Linked DNA regions of Parasegetibacter sp. NRK P23. The protein of the gene in region 1 interacts with the protein of each later gene in a pairwise test. Links are inferred from orthologs where the notes say so. Each region holds a gene or a part of one and is shown on either strand. Other genes may lie near its edges.

Evidence for each region.
Region 2: the proteins of M4J38_RS19295 (region 1) and rsfS interact in binary tests that used the Escherichia coli proteins (3 or more experiments, as listed by UniProt). The link is inferred for Parasegetibacter sp. NRK P23 from one-to-one orthologs.

Annotation. Positions count from the first base shown.
Region 1 is NZ_JAMDLG010000023.1:120,480-128,479, forward strand. What follows is about bases 3,445-6,428. They hold M4J38_RS19295 (AAA family ATPase), read right to left. Parts: upstream 5,485-6,428; coding sequence 4,405-5,484; downstream 3,445-4,404. Other genes in these bases: M4J38_RS19290 (DUF5682 family protein), read right to left, coding at 3,445-4,374; M4J38_RS19300 (DUF5691 domain-containing protein), read right to left, coding at 5,493-6,428. Outside these bases: M4J38_RS19280 (DUF4132 domain-containing protein), read right to left, coding at 1-1,036; M4J38_RS19285 (VWA domain-containing protein), read right to left, coding at 1,043-2,182; more of M4J38_RS19290, read right to left, coding at 2,179-3,444; more of M4J38_RS19300, read right to left, coding at 6,429-6,980; M4J38_RS19305 (SWIM zinc finger domain-containing protein), read right to left, coding at 6,980-8,000.
Region 2 is NZ_JAMDLG010000001.1:3,349,934-3,357,807, reverse strand. The notes cover bases 3,417-6,274. They hold rsfS (ribosome silencing factor), read right to left. Parts: upstream 5,119-6,274; coding sequence 4,714-5,118; downstream 3,417-4,713. Other genes in these bases: M4J38_RS13540 (DUF4157 domain-containing protein), read right to left, coding at 5,981-6,274; M4J38_RS13545 (biotin--[acetyl-CoA-carboxylase] ligase), read left to right, coding at 5,226-5,984; ftsH (ATP-dependent zinc metalloprotease FtsH), read right to left, coding at 3,417-4,593. In the rest of the region: M4J38_RS13575 (mechanosensitive ion channel family protein), read right to left, coding at 1-282; M4J38_RS13570 (hypothetical protein), read right to left, coding at 297-1,097; M4J38_RS13565 (UDP-2,3-diacylglucosamine diphosphatase), read right to left, coding at 1,094-1,852; M4J38_RS13560 (LUD domain-containing protein), read right to left, coding at 1,872-2,462; more of ftsH, read right to left, coding at 2,518-3,416; more of M4J38_RS13540, read right to left, coding at 6,275-6,286; M4J38_RS13535 (PKD domain-containing protein), read left to right, coding at 6,476-7,874. UniProt on the Escherichia coli protein: Functions as a ribosomal silencing factor. Interacts with ribosomal protein uL14 (rplN), blocking formation of intersubunit bridge B8.

The sequences.
Region 1 (8,000 bases):
GTAATGTTTGGGAAAGAACATACACCACTCCTTCGGGGATGAATTTTTTCTCCCTAATCCAACCTTCCACGAAAGCGGTCCCCTCATTTTTATGGTGAAGCAGCACGAAATAGAGCGCTACCGCGGTAAAAGAATTGGCGCTGTAAGGGAACGATGCGAATTCCGGAAGCATAATACTTCCTTCCCAATTGTTTGCATTGAGCCATGGTGTTACTTTCTGAAGATAAACCCGGCTCATTTCCAACAGGATGGGTTGGAACCTGCTGCTGTCTGTAAGATACAATCCATAAGCCGCAGCAAGTTTACTCCCGTAGTCGTTCCCGTGTGGGGTGATGTGCTGCATTGCCGCGAGCAGCATTTTCAGGTACTTCCCTTCTTTGTAGTCAACAAGGTACGGGATGGCCCAGTTGCCATTACTTTGGAACAACGCTTCCAGGTATTTTTCCGCAAGTTCAGGGCGTACTTCATCCAATAAAGTAAAGTATTGGAAACTCCAGTTTGTGTTGCTGAAGAAGTTACCCGAAGGGGAAATAAGTCCTTTGTTTCTATAGACGATCTCTTTCAGAAAGGATTGCAACGGTTCGTGTTTGGGCCATTCTTCTTTTAACGATTCAGGAATGGTTGAAAACACGAACAGCTTAAACAGGTCAACATCGTTCAGGCCAATTTTTTGAAACTGAAGTTTCGCCGCATCGAACACTGGTTTTGTGGGATGATCGAACATGTATTGGATCAGCCAATTGCTGAAACTATGTTGCAGGAATGGGCCGAGGTCAGGATGTTGTATCAGGTCCAGTATCAGTTGGTCTTTATCGCCGGGTGGATCAATTTGTTCAAGTAGTAAGGGCAGTGGCGACCAGTAATGGTCCGCATGATGTTGCTGGTACTGTTGAAAAGATGAATGGGCTCCGCAAAGATATCCTGTGATGAGGTCGTAATTGGGAGAGGCCCTGATGGTGTCCATCGTAACGTAGCCGTGAAACTTTTGGAAGGCATTTGTCAGGAACGCTTCTATCTGTTCTATGGTAAAAGGCATAAGGTATTATTTTTTCAGCACAATATTTTCTCTTGCGGCCCATTGCGAGATGTCTTGCCGGGCAAGTGCGGCCGCCATGAGCTCAGGAAATTTATCAGGCGTACAGGCGAATACGGGCACACCAATAGAGGCGAGGTATTGTGCGTTGGATTGGTCGAATGAAGGGGCACCTTCGTTGTTGAGGGCCAGCAGCACTATGAGCTGAACGCCGGAAGCCACCAGTTCGGCGGCACGTTTTTTCATGCCGGCGGGATCGCCACCTTCATAGAGGTCGGTAATCAGCACCATTACCGTGTCGGTGGGGCGGGAGATGATTTTGGTGCAATAGCTGAGCGCCGCGTGTATATCTGTTCCGCCACCCAGTTGCACACCGAACAGCAGGTCAACGGGATCGTCCAGTTCTTCGGTAAGGTCAGCCACAGCCGTGTCGAATACTACCATTTTTGTTTTAACAGCGGGGATGGATGCCATTACGGAACCGAAAATACCTGAATAGACCACTGAGGTGCCCATAGAGCCGCTTTGGTCCAGACAAAGCACCACATCTATCAGCGAAGATCTTTTCCGGCCGTAGCCGATCTTTGTTTCGGGGATCACGGTTTTGTAGTCCGGCTGGTAATGGCGCAGGTTTTTGAGGATGGTCTGATGCCAGTTGATTTCGTTGTGGCGCGGGCGGCGGTTGCGGATGCTCCGGTTCAGGCTTCCGGTAATGGCCTGTATGGTAGGCTGGCTGAGTTTTCTCATGAGTTCATCCACTACTTTCCTCACCACTTGCCTCGCGGTATCTTTTGTTTTATCGGGGATCACCCTGCTCAGCGTTAATAACGTGGCCACCAGGTTTACATCCGGTGTTATGTTTTCCAGGGTTTCTTTTTCAAAAAGCATCTGAGTCAGGTTCAGGCGTTTCATGGCATCCTGTTGCATCACCTGCACCACGGTGGAAGGGAAGTAGGCGCGGATATCGCCCAGCCAGCGGCTAACGTTGGGGGAAGATGGGCCCAGCCCGCCTTCACGGTTGCTGTCGTAAAGCGCCTGGAGCGTATTGTCCATGCTAAGGTCCAGTCCCGAAAGGTTGACCTGTGTTCCGTCGTTTTCATTGGCGCCCAGTATCAGTCTCCATTTCCGGAGTAAGGGTTCGTTGTTCATTTTGCGGCGTTGTATTGATGGCCCAGTAATTCCATGATGAGTGGGATAGCGGCAACGGCCCGTTCTTCGTTGAAGGGCAATTTTTTTTCAGGAGCCGTTCCGGTTGAGCCTGATCCCAGTCTGGCTTTCTCCCCGAGTTTTCTTCGTTCCGGCGCGGTAAAGCGCGCGAAGGTGCGGCGGATAAGCGGCAACAATTCGAGGAAGGTATTTTCTTCCAGTTGCGCTACCCAATTGTTTACTACGTTCCAAAGTGCGGTATCTATCAGCAACAATGTACCACTGCCTTTCAGAAATCCTTCCAGCCATGAAGCCACCAGCGCAGCTGGTGTTGCAGGCGACATGGCCCTGCTAAAATGCGCCGCCAGGTCTGCCCCTTCCAATAGTTTACGGTCGGCGAGTAACCGCGTGGCATAGCCGGCGATCACGGGCGTTGTATGGTTGCTGAAGGCTATGTTTTGCAAGGTGTTTTCCCAGAGAAGAGCTATTTCTGCATCCTGTAAAATGTTAACGGCGTCGTTCATCCTGAAAACAAGTTCCAGCAAGTGCTCGGCGGCATCGTCTGAAACGGCTGCGCAGGCATTGGGCAGACTGATACAGACGCGGGTAAGGATCTCCGTTACTACTTCGAGTAGTTTTTGGGTGTCCGACTGCCGCACGGCGCCATACCGTGCGGCATTTACCAGTTCCGGAACAATTTGCATCAGTTGAATGGTGTCGGAAGTTGCGGCCGATAGTTGTTCGATCCGTTTGATCACGGCATCCAGCGCTACCGGGAGTTCCGCGGGAAGTGTGTTGATGAGCAAAGCACTGATGGCTTCCAGCGCATCCGATTCGTTCACCTGCCGGGTCACATAATTGCCTGCGGCCACTTCCACCGTATTGCCCCATGCGCCTTTTTCAATGATGTCTATTAATAGTTCAGGTTTCCACTGAAGCCGCCATTGTTCTTTAAAAGTGCCTTTTCCATTCACGGCGGTTTGTTCTCCCCATCTGATGCCAAGCAGGAGCAGCCTGTGCAGTAACCTGCTTCTTTCCAGATCGGTCTCTTTTCGCAGATCGAGCGTATAGTCTTTCCAGTCAGCGGAAGGCGGTAGCCTGAGTGATTTTTGTTTTTTCTCAATATCGTTCTGGAGCGGAGGTTTGGGCACATCGTCCGGCACCGTGCCCAGGTTATTGGCCACCATCAGTTGCTGGTGCACCAGGTGCATGGGGGTGGCGTCTCCGTTACAAAGTACGCTGAGCGTGGCCTCGTTCAATTCTTCCAATCCTGCTTTTGAATAACCGCGCAAACCTGCCAACGTATTGGCGAGGCGCACTGCTTCCACCACATGCGCCACCGAAGTATCTAATCCGTTTTCACGGAAGAGGGCCGCTGTAAGCGCCATCCACCGGGTGCCGTCATCATCAGGATGGTGCCAGAGGTGCTGGTACCATCCGGGGGAAAGAATACCGGCGCCATAGCCTGAATACACACTGAGTCTGCTGTTGCTCCATGGAATCCAGGTACATTCCACTTTCAGTTTCGGTATGCCTTTCAGCAGGTCATTGTCATCTTTCAGCTTCGGCATGTGCTGAAGGGCGGGAACATGCCATGCGCCGCAGATCACGGCTATTTCTGTGAACATTTCTTTTTCAGCCTGCCGGATGGTTTTGCGCATGTGTGCTTCCCGGAGCAGTTCCAGTTGTTTTTCTTTTCCGGAATGATCTTCGCGCAATGCATGCATGGCTTCTGCAACGGCTTCAAATACCTGTTCGTTGTTGCGGCGGTATTCAAACTGGCGCTCCCACCATTTTTCACCATCCGGTATACCGTCGGCCAGGGCGAGTTGTGAGATGGGGTCATGCGCTACGGGTGCTGTCTCCTCCTGTGTTTCCATGGCGAGTTGTGTGCCGATGGGAAGGTCCATAAAGCGAACCTGTTTTTGCTTTCGTAAGGCGTACCGGATGGCCTGCCATTCCGGTGAAAATTCAGCGAAAGGAAAGAAGACGGATTTTTTAGGGTCATCGGGATGAAAGGCCAGAATGGCCACCGGGGGCTTCAGCGTTTCATGAGCGGCCAATGCCAGTATGGCGTCTGCTTCAGGCGGGCCTTCTATCAATACTACATCAGGGTCCAGCGCTTCCAGGAACTGGAGCACACTTCTGGCGGAGCCGGGGCCGTGGTGGCGTATACCTAACAGGTGAACGGGCATTTGGTGGAAATGAAAAGTAAAGAATAATAACTACACCAGGTCGCGGCAGGCGCGGTACACATCTTTCCAATCGGCGCGGGGTTTTACCACGGTTTCCAGGTATTCCTGCCATACAACTTTATCCTGAACAGGGTCCTTTACGATGGCGCCAATTATCCCCGCGGCCAGGTCGGCGGCTTTCAGTGTGCCGTCTCCGAAATAGGCGGCCATCGCCAGCCCGTTGTTCACTACCGAAATGGCTTCGGCGGTACTTAAGGTGCCGGAGGGTATCTTGAGTTTCGTTTTCCCATCTTCAGTAACACCGTTACGGAGTTCCCTGAATATGGTTACAATGCGCCTGATTTCCTGCAACGCAGGTTTTTCGGCAGGAAGTTCCATGGTCTTTTCAAAGCTTTCCACCCTTCTTCTCACAATGTCGATCTCTTCTTCCATGCTGTCGGGCACGGGAAGAATAACCGTGTTGAACCTGCGTTTGAGGGCGCTCGACAGCTCGTTCACACCCTTATCGCGGTTGTTGGCCGTGGCGATCACATTGAACCCGCGGACGGCCTGTACTTCTGTATTGATTTCAGGGACCGGCATTGTTTTTTCCGACAGCACAGTGATCAATGTATCCTGCACATCGGCTCCTATGCGTGTCAGTTCTTCAATCCGCGCAATCTTACCCGTTTTCATGGCGCGCATTACCGGCGTTTCTACCAGCGCTCTTTCTGATGGACCTTCAGCCAGCAATTTTGCATAGTTCCAGCCATAGCGGATGGCCTCTTCGCTGGTGCCTGCGGTTCCCTGCACAATCAATGTACTGTCCCCGCTGATCGCCGCCGCCAGGTGCTCGCTCACCCAACTCTTCGCCGTGCCGGGGAGCCCGTACAGCAACAGAGCCCGGTCGGTGGTAAGGGTAGCCACGGCAATTTCCATCAGCCTTTTGTTGCCGATGTATTTGGGGCTTACTTCGAACCCGTTCTTTAGTTTCCCTCCCGTTAGGTAGGTAACCACTGATTGTGGAGAAAGCACCCAGTTGGCGGGCGGTTTCCCCTCATCGTTCTTCCTGAGTTCTTCCAGTTCCTGCGCAAACAGGTGTTCCGCGTGCATTCTGAGTATAGGGGCCATAATGATTTTTATGAATGAAATGATTGAATAATTTTTGATCGGAGTTGTAACAGCCCTGAAATGTGTTCGGCTGTGGCGGACCAGGTTTGCTGGTACGCGGGCTGTTTGGAGGAAATATTGTCCAGACTGGCTCCCAGTCCTGCGGGGATAAGGTGAATATGCCTGCTGAAAAATGATTTAGGGTAGGCGTAAACGTTATTCGAGGCAAACCGCAGCACTTTTTCCGCCAGTTTCAAACTCCAGGGCGTTTTCCTTTGAATAAGAAAATTCATGAGTTCTTCCGGGCGGTAGTCGAAGTGTTCCGTCGCGTATTGGTCCTGTTCAGGTTCCGGTAGCAGTGGTAGCAATTCCATAAAGTAGGTGGCCGAATGTTGTTTCAGCAGCAGTGCCCAGTTGGTGCTTTTGAACCGGATCACCGCCTTTACCAGGTAAGGCAGTAGTTTTTTCCCGTTGTCGTCTTTTCCGAACAACCGGATCACTTCTTCCGGAGACATGCCCCACCAGTTCTCATAATGCTCCGGTGGAACCTGTTCCACCATTTGGGCAACCATAAACACTTCATCGCTCATTTCTTTGCTATTGCTCAGTGGCTGCAAACCTGTTTTCTGTAATTCATCCGTTGCGGTGGGCTGAATGGCAAGGATTGTTTTGCTGGCAAGCCCCAGCATGGTGCGTGTTTTTTCAGGTGCCAGCGACTGGCGCAGGGCTTCAGCGTATTGTTGCACGATAGGAGAGGAAGGAATAGAACGCAGGATGGCCTGCGCCATTTCTTTCACCTTTTTGCTTTTTTCAGTGGCCAATCCTGTTAGAAAGGGAATATCCGCTGCTACCGGGTTGGCCGCCAGTACAGCAAGAATTTCCTGTTTCATGGCAGCGTCTTCGGTACCCCAGGTATTCCGGATCATTTCGATGGCTGCAACCGGTTGCTCTTTTCTTATTTGAGCCAGCGCGGTTTTCCTTTGATCGGGTGTGCCCGTTTCCCAGGCTTCGGTGTTGTCAATACTTTCTGCAAATTGCCAGGCGGGATTAAGCTTTGCCAACCATTCCCCCCTTTTACCAGAGCAGGTAATGATCAGTGGGCGAAGCGTTTTGTTCCTTGTGGCGATATCCAGCATTTCCGGCAGCAACAATACGGGTATCAACTGGTTTGCTTCCGCGCAGCATTGCAACCATATTTCCAGCAAACCCGTATGGTGTTCCTGTTGCAATAAAGTTGCGAACGTTTTCAGTGAGGCTTCATTGCAATAAGAAAACACTTCCGCTTCGGCACAAGGGATTCCCGCTCCGGGTGATGGATGAGGTTCCAAACCCGCCCGTACATAGGCGGAGCCAAGCGTGATGGTTTGAAGGAAACGCTCTTCTTTATCACTAATCGTTGATTCAATCAGGTGAAGCGCATGTTGCAGCGCAACGGGGGCGGCTTCTTTTACCGGCGTTTTCTTGTCGGTGCCAAGCAGGGCGGTGTGCACCAGTTCTTCCCAATACTGCAGCTGCATTACAACGGATTGTATTTATTTTGAAGCCATATTCCGAGGGGAGTAAAACTATTGTTCGTTCCCACCAGGGCCATATTCAAAGGCATTCCTCCCGAGGCGGCGAGTAATTTCCAGGCAGAGGAAAATTCTTTAGCCACGGGCATCATCTTACCGGAAGCATCCTTCAGCCACCATTCATTATTCAGGATGAGCGGAACCAGGTTTTGCACCACCATTGGCTGTTCTTCCAGGAATGGTTGCCTCATTCCTGCATTGGCCTGAACAGTTATAGCTTCGTTCCATCCCTGAAGGCCATGGATCAGGTAATCGCCGCCCACACTTACCTGCTTTTTAATAAGGGCCCTGAGGGGTTCGGCAGAAGGGAAAAATACCAGTTCCGCGGTAATGAACATGCCCGGGGATAGTGAAAATTGAAGTCCCTGACCCCGGAAAATGAATTGCAGCACCAACGCATATTTGCCTGAGTTGATGCCGTACAACCAGTTTTTTTCTGTGGTAAGTCCTTCCTCCTCCGATACCTGTTTTCCCAGGATAAGCCATGTATCTTCCAATCCCTGTTGCTCTTTCAGCTCTTCCTGGTTTTGGGGGAAGCCGATGCGTGTTCGAATATCTTCGACAGGGTATCCGACAATGGCTGCATTGATATTGCGCATCCCGGATACCGCCAGGTAAATACGGGCCAGATGGTGCAGGAATTCCGCCTGCCAGCCTTCTTTGTAAAAAGGCGTATTGCCAAGGGAGCGTACCATTGCCGCAAGCCCCGGTGCCTGTGCATCCACCATTCTCCGTGCCATGGCATCAAAAAAAGCGGTCCCCTTTGCGGGGATATCGAGCAGGCCTATGCGCACAAGATCTTTGAGCCAGCGGAGCAGTTCTTCTATGCCGTCTTCAACTTTTGATTCGCGTGCTTTCTGTCGTTTCTCCCGGGAAGCTTCATCTTTAGGTGCTGTATTTACCGCGGCTTCGGCTTGTTGTTTCTGACCCCTTTTGTTGATCCATTCTTCCACCCAGGGCGGCATG
Region 2 (7,874 bases), on another replicon or contig:
TTTATAAATCTTCACATCCAGCGCCTCGGGATAATTCAGTTTATCGAAGGTCACCACCATGATCAGCACCACGATAAATACTTCCAGCGGCTGCACCACCAGGTTCACGAAAGATTGCTTGTCGACGCCTTTTGCCAGTCCTTTCACTACCTTAAAAAGCAAGCTGGCCAGGTATTTCGAGATGATGCGCTTCAGGATCAGCGCGGCGATAATGCTCAGCGCCACGATGCCATAAGCCTGAATCGTGTTGTCAAATATTTTAAAGTCGAGAAACTCTTGCATATCAATGTGCTTCGTTACAATCTGTACACCTGTAATTTACCGGGATGCAGTACATAAAGCCTTTGCATGTTCACCCTAAGTTTAAGAACATCCTGCAATATTGCCGCCAGGTCTTGTTCCTGCAATTGCAAAGATCCGGTTTCATAACGGTAAAGTATAGTGTTTTTTCTTCCGAACATGAATTTTCCAAGCACCTGGAAATCCTGCCAGCCGCGGAATGGCAGCCTGTTTTTCAGGGTGCCAAAATAGTCGAATAAGTAAACGCCTTTTGTGGTGTCGTAGAGGTAAACCAACGCGTCCTGGTCTGAGAGCACGGTGGGTGAAGGCAATGAATCCAGTGCCTGGCGCAGATCGGTGGTGGCGCTGCGCAACATTCCATCCTGCCCGACCTTCTTGAGTTGCGCCTCCAGTTCATCGTACACCCAGATGTTGTTGTCGTTGGAAAGCCCTACCGCTTTGGGCTGGAAGATGTTCAGCTTTTTCAGGTCGATGGTATTACGTACGTTAAGCAGACGGTCCAGTTCCACCACCGTGGAAAAATCACGGTAATAGAGTACGAGTTTCAACGGGTTGGAGGCATCCATCGAATACAACTTTCCGAAGCGCTTCACATCGTTGAAAACGGAGAGGGAATCGCCATCGGGATTGTATTTCTTCAATTGGTTCTGCCTGGTGAGCAGGTAAGTATTACCAATGTTGTCGGTGGTAAAATCAATGAAATCACCGTGAATTTCCCTGATAAGTTCCGGTGTTTGCGCGAGGAGGAACTGTGTTCCGGCGAGCAGCGCCAACAGATATGTGATCAGTTTTTTCAAACCTTGTGGTACTCGAGTGAAAGATGGTTACCGTCAAAAACGGCGTAGCTGTAATATTTAATCCAGTCGCCGAGGTTCACGTACCTGCTTCCTCCGGGCAGCGGCCAGTCGATGGGCAGGTGCCGGTGTCCGAATATACAATAATCGTAGAACTGCCGCTGCAATACTTCCTTGCAATAGATGATGAGCCATTCGTTCTCTTCCCCGAGGAACTTTTCGTCGGACTGCCCTGTAGCGGCCCTGCTTCTCCTACTCAGAAAGTTCGCCAAACCTATCCCCCATGCGGGGTGCAGCGCGCCGAACATCCACTGGCAGAGTTTGTTCCGGAATATTTTTTTGATGAATTTATAGCCGTGGTCACCGGGACCCAGGCCATCTCCGTGTCCGATAAGGAATTGCTTCCCATTGAATTCGAACGCTTTTGGTTCATGGTACACGGGGATATTCAGTTCTTCTTCAAAATAACCATCCATCCACATGTCGTGGTTTCCGGTAAAAAAATGAACGGGAATACCTGCATCGGTAAACCGTGCGAGTTGCCCCAGCAAACGGATGTAGCCTTTCGGCACAACTGTTTTGTATTCGTACCAGAAATCGAAGATATCGCCAACAATGAAGAGTACTCCCGTTTCAGGCATGATCTGTTCCAGGAAACGGACAATCCTGTCTTCTCTTTCCCGGCTCTGCGCGTGGTTGGGCGCGCCCAGGTGGAAATCGGAGAGGAAGTAAATCTTTTTTCCCGGTGGAAGGACCATGGAGGAAAATTCAAAATTACTACGCATGTTGGTCTACAAGAAATACATACACTTCCTTCGGACCATGCACCCCTACCACCAGTGTTTTCTCAATATCGGCGGTACGGCTGGGTCCGCTGGCGAACGTAATCAGCGATGGCAGACGTTCCGGGTATTTCTCCCGCACCAGTTGCATGGCATCTTTGATATCGTACACCAGTTGGTTGGAGTAAGCGATACAGATATGTACCGGGGCGTAAACGCTGGTAGTGCGCCCTCCGTTCAGTGCCGCGCTCAATGCGATAGAACCGGTACGCGCCACGAGGGCCTCGCAGGTCGTGATGGCTGCATCACAATTGTGGAGCGTGGTGGATTCATCAAAAGCTATTCCTGCCGCTTCCAGCGCGGGTTTCAGACTATTATCTTTTGTGAAGAGTCCTTTCCATCCGAGCTGAACGGACAAGGCTTTCAGCTGTGCCGCCATTTCGGCTTCATTCAGGCAGAATACAAATTTCCCCTGGAGCCTGGAGAAGTTCTCCGCAAACTCCATTTCCGGTTCCATTTGCTGTGGCTGATACACCGATTGATAACCTTCGCTCTGGGAAAAAGGAAGAGGCGTTGATACGGTCAACGCCTTTCTTATTTTTTTTAAGATGCTTTCTTTAGAAGGAGATACGTTCATGATATTAGGGCTGTACTTCAGTTGATTGTGGCATTTCTGTTGGTGGAACGCCGGCGCTGATGCCGCCTGTTGGCTCATGAGTTGGGTCTGCTACGTCCAACGCCTTGCGTTCTTCATAGGGTCTTTTACCGATCAGTTTTTCCACATCACTCTGGAACAATACTTCTTTTTCCAACAGCGCTTCCGCCAGCAATTTCACTTCGTGACTTCTTTCGGTAAGCAATTCCTTAGTGCGGTTGTAGGCCCCGAGGATCAGGCTACGCACTTCGTTATCGATCATCTGGGCGGTCTCATCACTGTAAGGCTTGGTAAAATTGTATTCGCCCTGTTGTGATTCGTAGAAACTGACGTTACCCACCTTATCGTTCATACCGTAAACGGTCACCATGGCGTAAGCCATGCGGGTGATCTGTTGCAGGTCGTTCTGCGCGCCGGTGGATATTTTACCGAAGTTCAGTTCTTCGCTTGCGCGGCCCCCGAGGGTCATACAAATCTGGTCGAACAATTGATCAGTATTATAGAGATACTGTTCTTTCGGGGTGTACTGCGCATATCCGAGCGCGGCCACACCACGGGGAACGATGGTTACTTTGAGCAGCGGATAAGCATGTTCGAGGTACCAGCCACAGATGGCGTGGCCCGCTTCGTGGTAGGCGATGATCTTTTTCTCTTCGGGAGAAATGATCTTGTTTTTCTTTTCTAATCCGCCGATCACACGGTCAACGGCATCCTGGAAATCAACCATCTCCACACCGGCCTTTCCCTTCCTGGCGGCAATGAGGGCGGCTTCGTTACAAACATTCGCGATATCGGCTCCGGCGAAACCGGGCGTCTGCTCCGCCAGTTTATGCACGTCCACCTGTTCGGAAACCTTGATGGCTTTCAGGTGTACTTTGAAGATGGCTTCACGGCCTTTCACATCCGGCTTATCAATAGAGATTTGCCTGTCGAAACGACCTGGACGCAACAAAGCGCTATCCAGTACGTCGGGGCGGTTGGTCGCAGCGAGAATAATAATTCCGCTGTCGCCGCCGAAACCATCCATTTCAACGAGCAACTGGTTGAGGGTGCTTTCCCTTTCATCGTTGCTCATCATCACGTTCTTTCCGCGGGCCCGGCCTATGGCGTCAATTTCATCGATAAATATCACGCAGGGCGCTTTTTCGCGGGCCTGCTTGAACAGGTCACGCACACGGCTAGCACCCACACCTACAAACATTTCCACGAAATCGGAACCGGAAAGCGAGAAGAAAGGCACCTGCGCTTCCCCGGCCATCGCTTTGGCCAGGAGCGTTTTACCGGTACCGGGAGGTCCTACCAGCAGGGCACCTTTGGGAATTTTACCACCAAGGGCCGTATATTTCTTGGGATTCTTCAGGAAATCAACAATCTCCATCACTTCCACCTTCGCTTCATCCAAACCGGCCACATCACTGAACGTAATATTTACTTTAGTTCCCTTCTCGAACAATTGGGCCTTGGATTTGCCAATATTGAAAATACCTCCGGGACCACTTCCGCCGCCGGCGCCACCGCCCATTTTTCGCATCAGCAATACCCATAAACCAATGAATATCAACAAGGGAAGCAGGAATTGGAGAAGGGGTGCAAACCAATCACTTTCGGGCGCGGCTTCATTGGGCACTTCTTTTATCCCGGTTTCGGTATAAAAATCGGCCAGTCTTTTTTCGAAGCTTTCGAAATTGGTTACGTTGAACTGGAACTGAGGACCTTTATTGGTTTGAGCATTCCAGTTTTTGGAGAGTTTATCCTTGTAATAAGGTTTGGAAAGGCTATCGGTCTTGATGTATACCCTTACCAGGTCTTTATTGGTAACGGAAACCAGTTTGGCCACATCACCTTTCGCGAGCATGTTGTTTTTGAATTCCAGCTCGCTGATAGATTTTATATCGGCTGAAAAAGACCCGAAAAACTGCAATCCCAGCAGCACTGCCGCGATGATGCCGTATACCCAGTAAATATTGAATTTGGGACCTTTACGGGGCGGTTCTTCGCCTCCTTGCCTGGGTTTCAGCCTGGGAAAATTCCGGTCGTCTTTTTTGTATTCGTCTTGTGACATAAGGTTATTTGTGCTTGTTCTTCTCGTGTTTATATAAATGGATCGGGGGCTAATTTGTTCAATATAAAGCAAATCCCCGTGTTTATACGGGTATTTTGCAAGTATTTTAACAGAACGGGATCAGGAATTATGCTCGGCCATCGCCGCGTCGCTCCACATTTCTTCCAGGCGGTAAAACTTCCTGGTTTCAGGCAACATCACGTGCACTACCACGTTCACATAGTCAATAATGATCCATTGCTGTGCCTGGTGCCCTTCGTGTTTATAGGGTGTTTCGCCACAGATTTTTTTCACTTCTTCTTCCACAAAGTCGGAAATACCTTTCAATTGAGTAGTATTGGTGGCTTCGCAGATGATAAAGAAATCTGCCACTGCCTCCGGAATTTTGCGCAGATCCAGCGAAATTATATTCTCTCCTTTCTTTTCCTGGATGGTATGAAGGATGGTCTTGATGATCTTCGAGCGACTGGTAAGCTTAGTAACGCTTGTTTTCTCCCTCGCGGCCAATGCTTGTAGTGGTTCCAATAACACTTTGGATTTAGGTGAACAATTTCAATTTTTACAGGTGCTTCAAAATTAGTGATTCAAACCGACACTTCACGGTTACATTTGCGGAAGGAATCATGGTATTTATGCGATCCATCACACACCGGGGCGCCATGGGCAAGCCCCTGACCATTTTGAATACGGTTGACAGTTCCAACAACTATGCCATGCAGGCGGTTCACGCAGGAAAGGCAGGCAATGGCGCGGCCTTTTTCGCGCTGGAACAAACGGCGGGAAGAGGACAAAGGGGGAAAACCTGGCACACGAATCCAGGAGAAAACATCGTATTGAGCCTGGTAGTGGAACCGGGCCTGTACAATATCAGCAAGGCTTTTGAGCTGAACTGGGCCGTATCGCTCGCCGCCCGGCAACTGCTGGACAACCATACCAACGGGGACGTTTCAATTAAATGGCCCAATGATATTTATTGGCGTGACAGAAAGGCAGCAGGGATACTGGTAGAAAACTGCTTTCGCGGCCAAAACTGGACCGCCGCCGTAGTAGGCATGGGCATGAATATCAACCAGACCCATTTCCCCGAAACGGATAAAAAACCGGTTTCCCTGAAGCAGATCACCGGAAAAGAAGCTGATCCACTGGAAATGGCAAGGATTTTCTTCCAACTACTTGAAAACGAACTGGAAAAGATCTGCTCTTCCGGACCGGCAACCTTACTCGAAGCCTACAACTCCCACCTTTACATGCGAAACATGAAAGTGCGGTTAAAGCAGGAAAACCGCGTTTTTGAAACGATCATCACCCACGTAAACGACAGCGGACAACTCTGTACCAGGGATACGATGGAACATTGTTTCGACTTCGGCACCGTGGAATGGCAACTTTAAACCACTTCATCCTCCGCCGCCCGCGCCTCTACTTCGAAGCGGTTGTTGGTATACCCGTGTTTGATCCATTCCCAAACATACCGCAATATAAACCCGGCGGTGCCATATTGCCGGAACTGCCGGATATGCGCCATTTCATGCCTTACCCATCTCGTGTTTGCCCTGAAAGCACCTTCCGTGACACCATACAAATGAATGGTATTGCCGAGTACCATAGCGATGCGGGGTTCCTTACGGAAAGCCGCGGCTATGCGAGCGAAGGAAGAATTTTCTTTGATGACCGGCTGTTGTGTATGCTTCACGCCTGTAAAAGTAAGGTCGCAAGCGGAATTTCTTCATCAATTACAACCTGGAATAAAACACCTCTATCTTAAAAAAGCAACTGGAAACAACTTATCCATTTCCAGCATGATCGGTGAAAATACCGGGCACCTTTTATTGTTTAGCCCATACAACCTCCTTATCTTCGGTTCGTAATTTCGAACCCCTTTATGACCCTTGTCCGTTTTTTAAAAGCCTTACTTCTATTGCTGCCTGCTGGATTTTTCCTCCCCCTGCATGCTCAACTGAACGCGGACTTCATCGCTGATGTAAACGCGGGATGCGCTCCATTGAAAGTAAGTTTTACCAATCGCACCGCCGGAGCGTCTTCCGGAGCCACTTACAGTTGGGACCTAGGAAATGGGAACAGCTCTGCTTTTGTCAGCCCTTCGGCTATATATACCGATACCAAAACATATCAGGTTACGCTTACCGTTTCCGACAATGGGAAAACGTCTTCCAAAACTATTCCGGTAACGGTGCATCCGCCACCCACCGCAAGTTTCACCATATCCTCGCCGAAAGCTTGTTTGCCCGCCGCCATCACTTTTACCAGCACCTCTAACCCTGGAGGGGGAAACATTACAGGATATTACTGGGATTTTGGGGATGGAACTGCAACCCAGGGCTATGGTCCCTCGGTGAGCCACACTTACAATCAGGAACAGGAATCCCCTGTATCGCTTACGGTGACCAATAATTTCGGATGCTCGCACACGGTGGTAAAAAATGAAGCCGTAAAGATACTACCCGCAATAGGAGCATCATTTACCGCGAGCCAGGAAGTGCTTTGTAAAGAAACTGACCTGGTTAATTTCAGCAACAATAGTTTTGGCCCTGGAACACTGAGTTACGAATGGGATTATGGAGACGGCTCAGCCAGCGTCGAGAAGACCCCGTCCCACGCATTCAATAAAAAAGGCATTTACACGGTAAAGCTTATCGTTAAAAGCTCCGAGGGTTGCACCGCGCAGCAGGTAAGAAGCAATTACCTCAATGTGGCACAGTATAGCAGCGACTTTAATGTTCCTGCACTGATATGTACAGGTGCCGCCGCCTCTTTCGTAGCAGCTCCATCCCCCGCTCCTTCCTCCACCAGTTGGGAAGTAAACGGGGTTCCTACTTATAACTATTACTACGGAAGGCTTGAACAGGTTTTTCAAACTGAAGGCTCCTTTACTGTAAAACTAAACCACACTTTCGGTACATGCCCTTACTCCGTTACAAAAACAGTTCAGGTCAAAAAGTCGCCAAGTGCGGCAGCGTTCACCTCTAATGTTTCCGGCCTTTGCGGGGCCCCTACGGATGTTGTATTCGAGGATCCAAGTACGGATGTTGTGAAATGGGAATGGAACTTCAATTATAATTATTATGACCAGGTTGTAAATGGCACAGGGAAGAAAATCACCTGGAACTACCCTTCAAACGGATACAAAAATATTTGGTTAAAAGTGACCACCGCGGAAGGTTGCACCGCTTCCGCCAGCAAACAAATTCAGATCGGTCCCCCTGAAATTAATGTGGGCTATAAGAATCTGGTAAGTGAAACCAACAGCCTTACCACCTGCG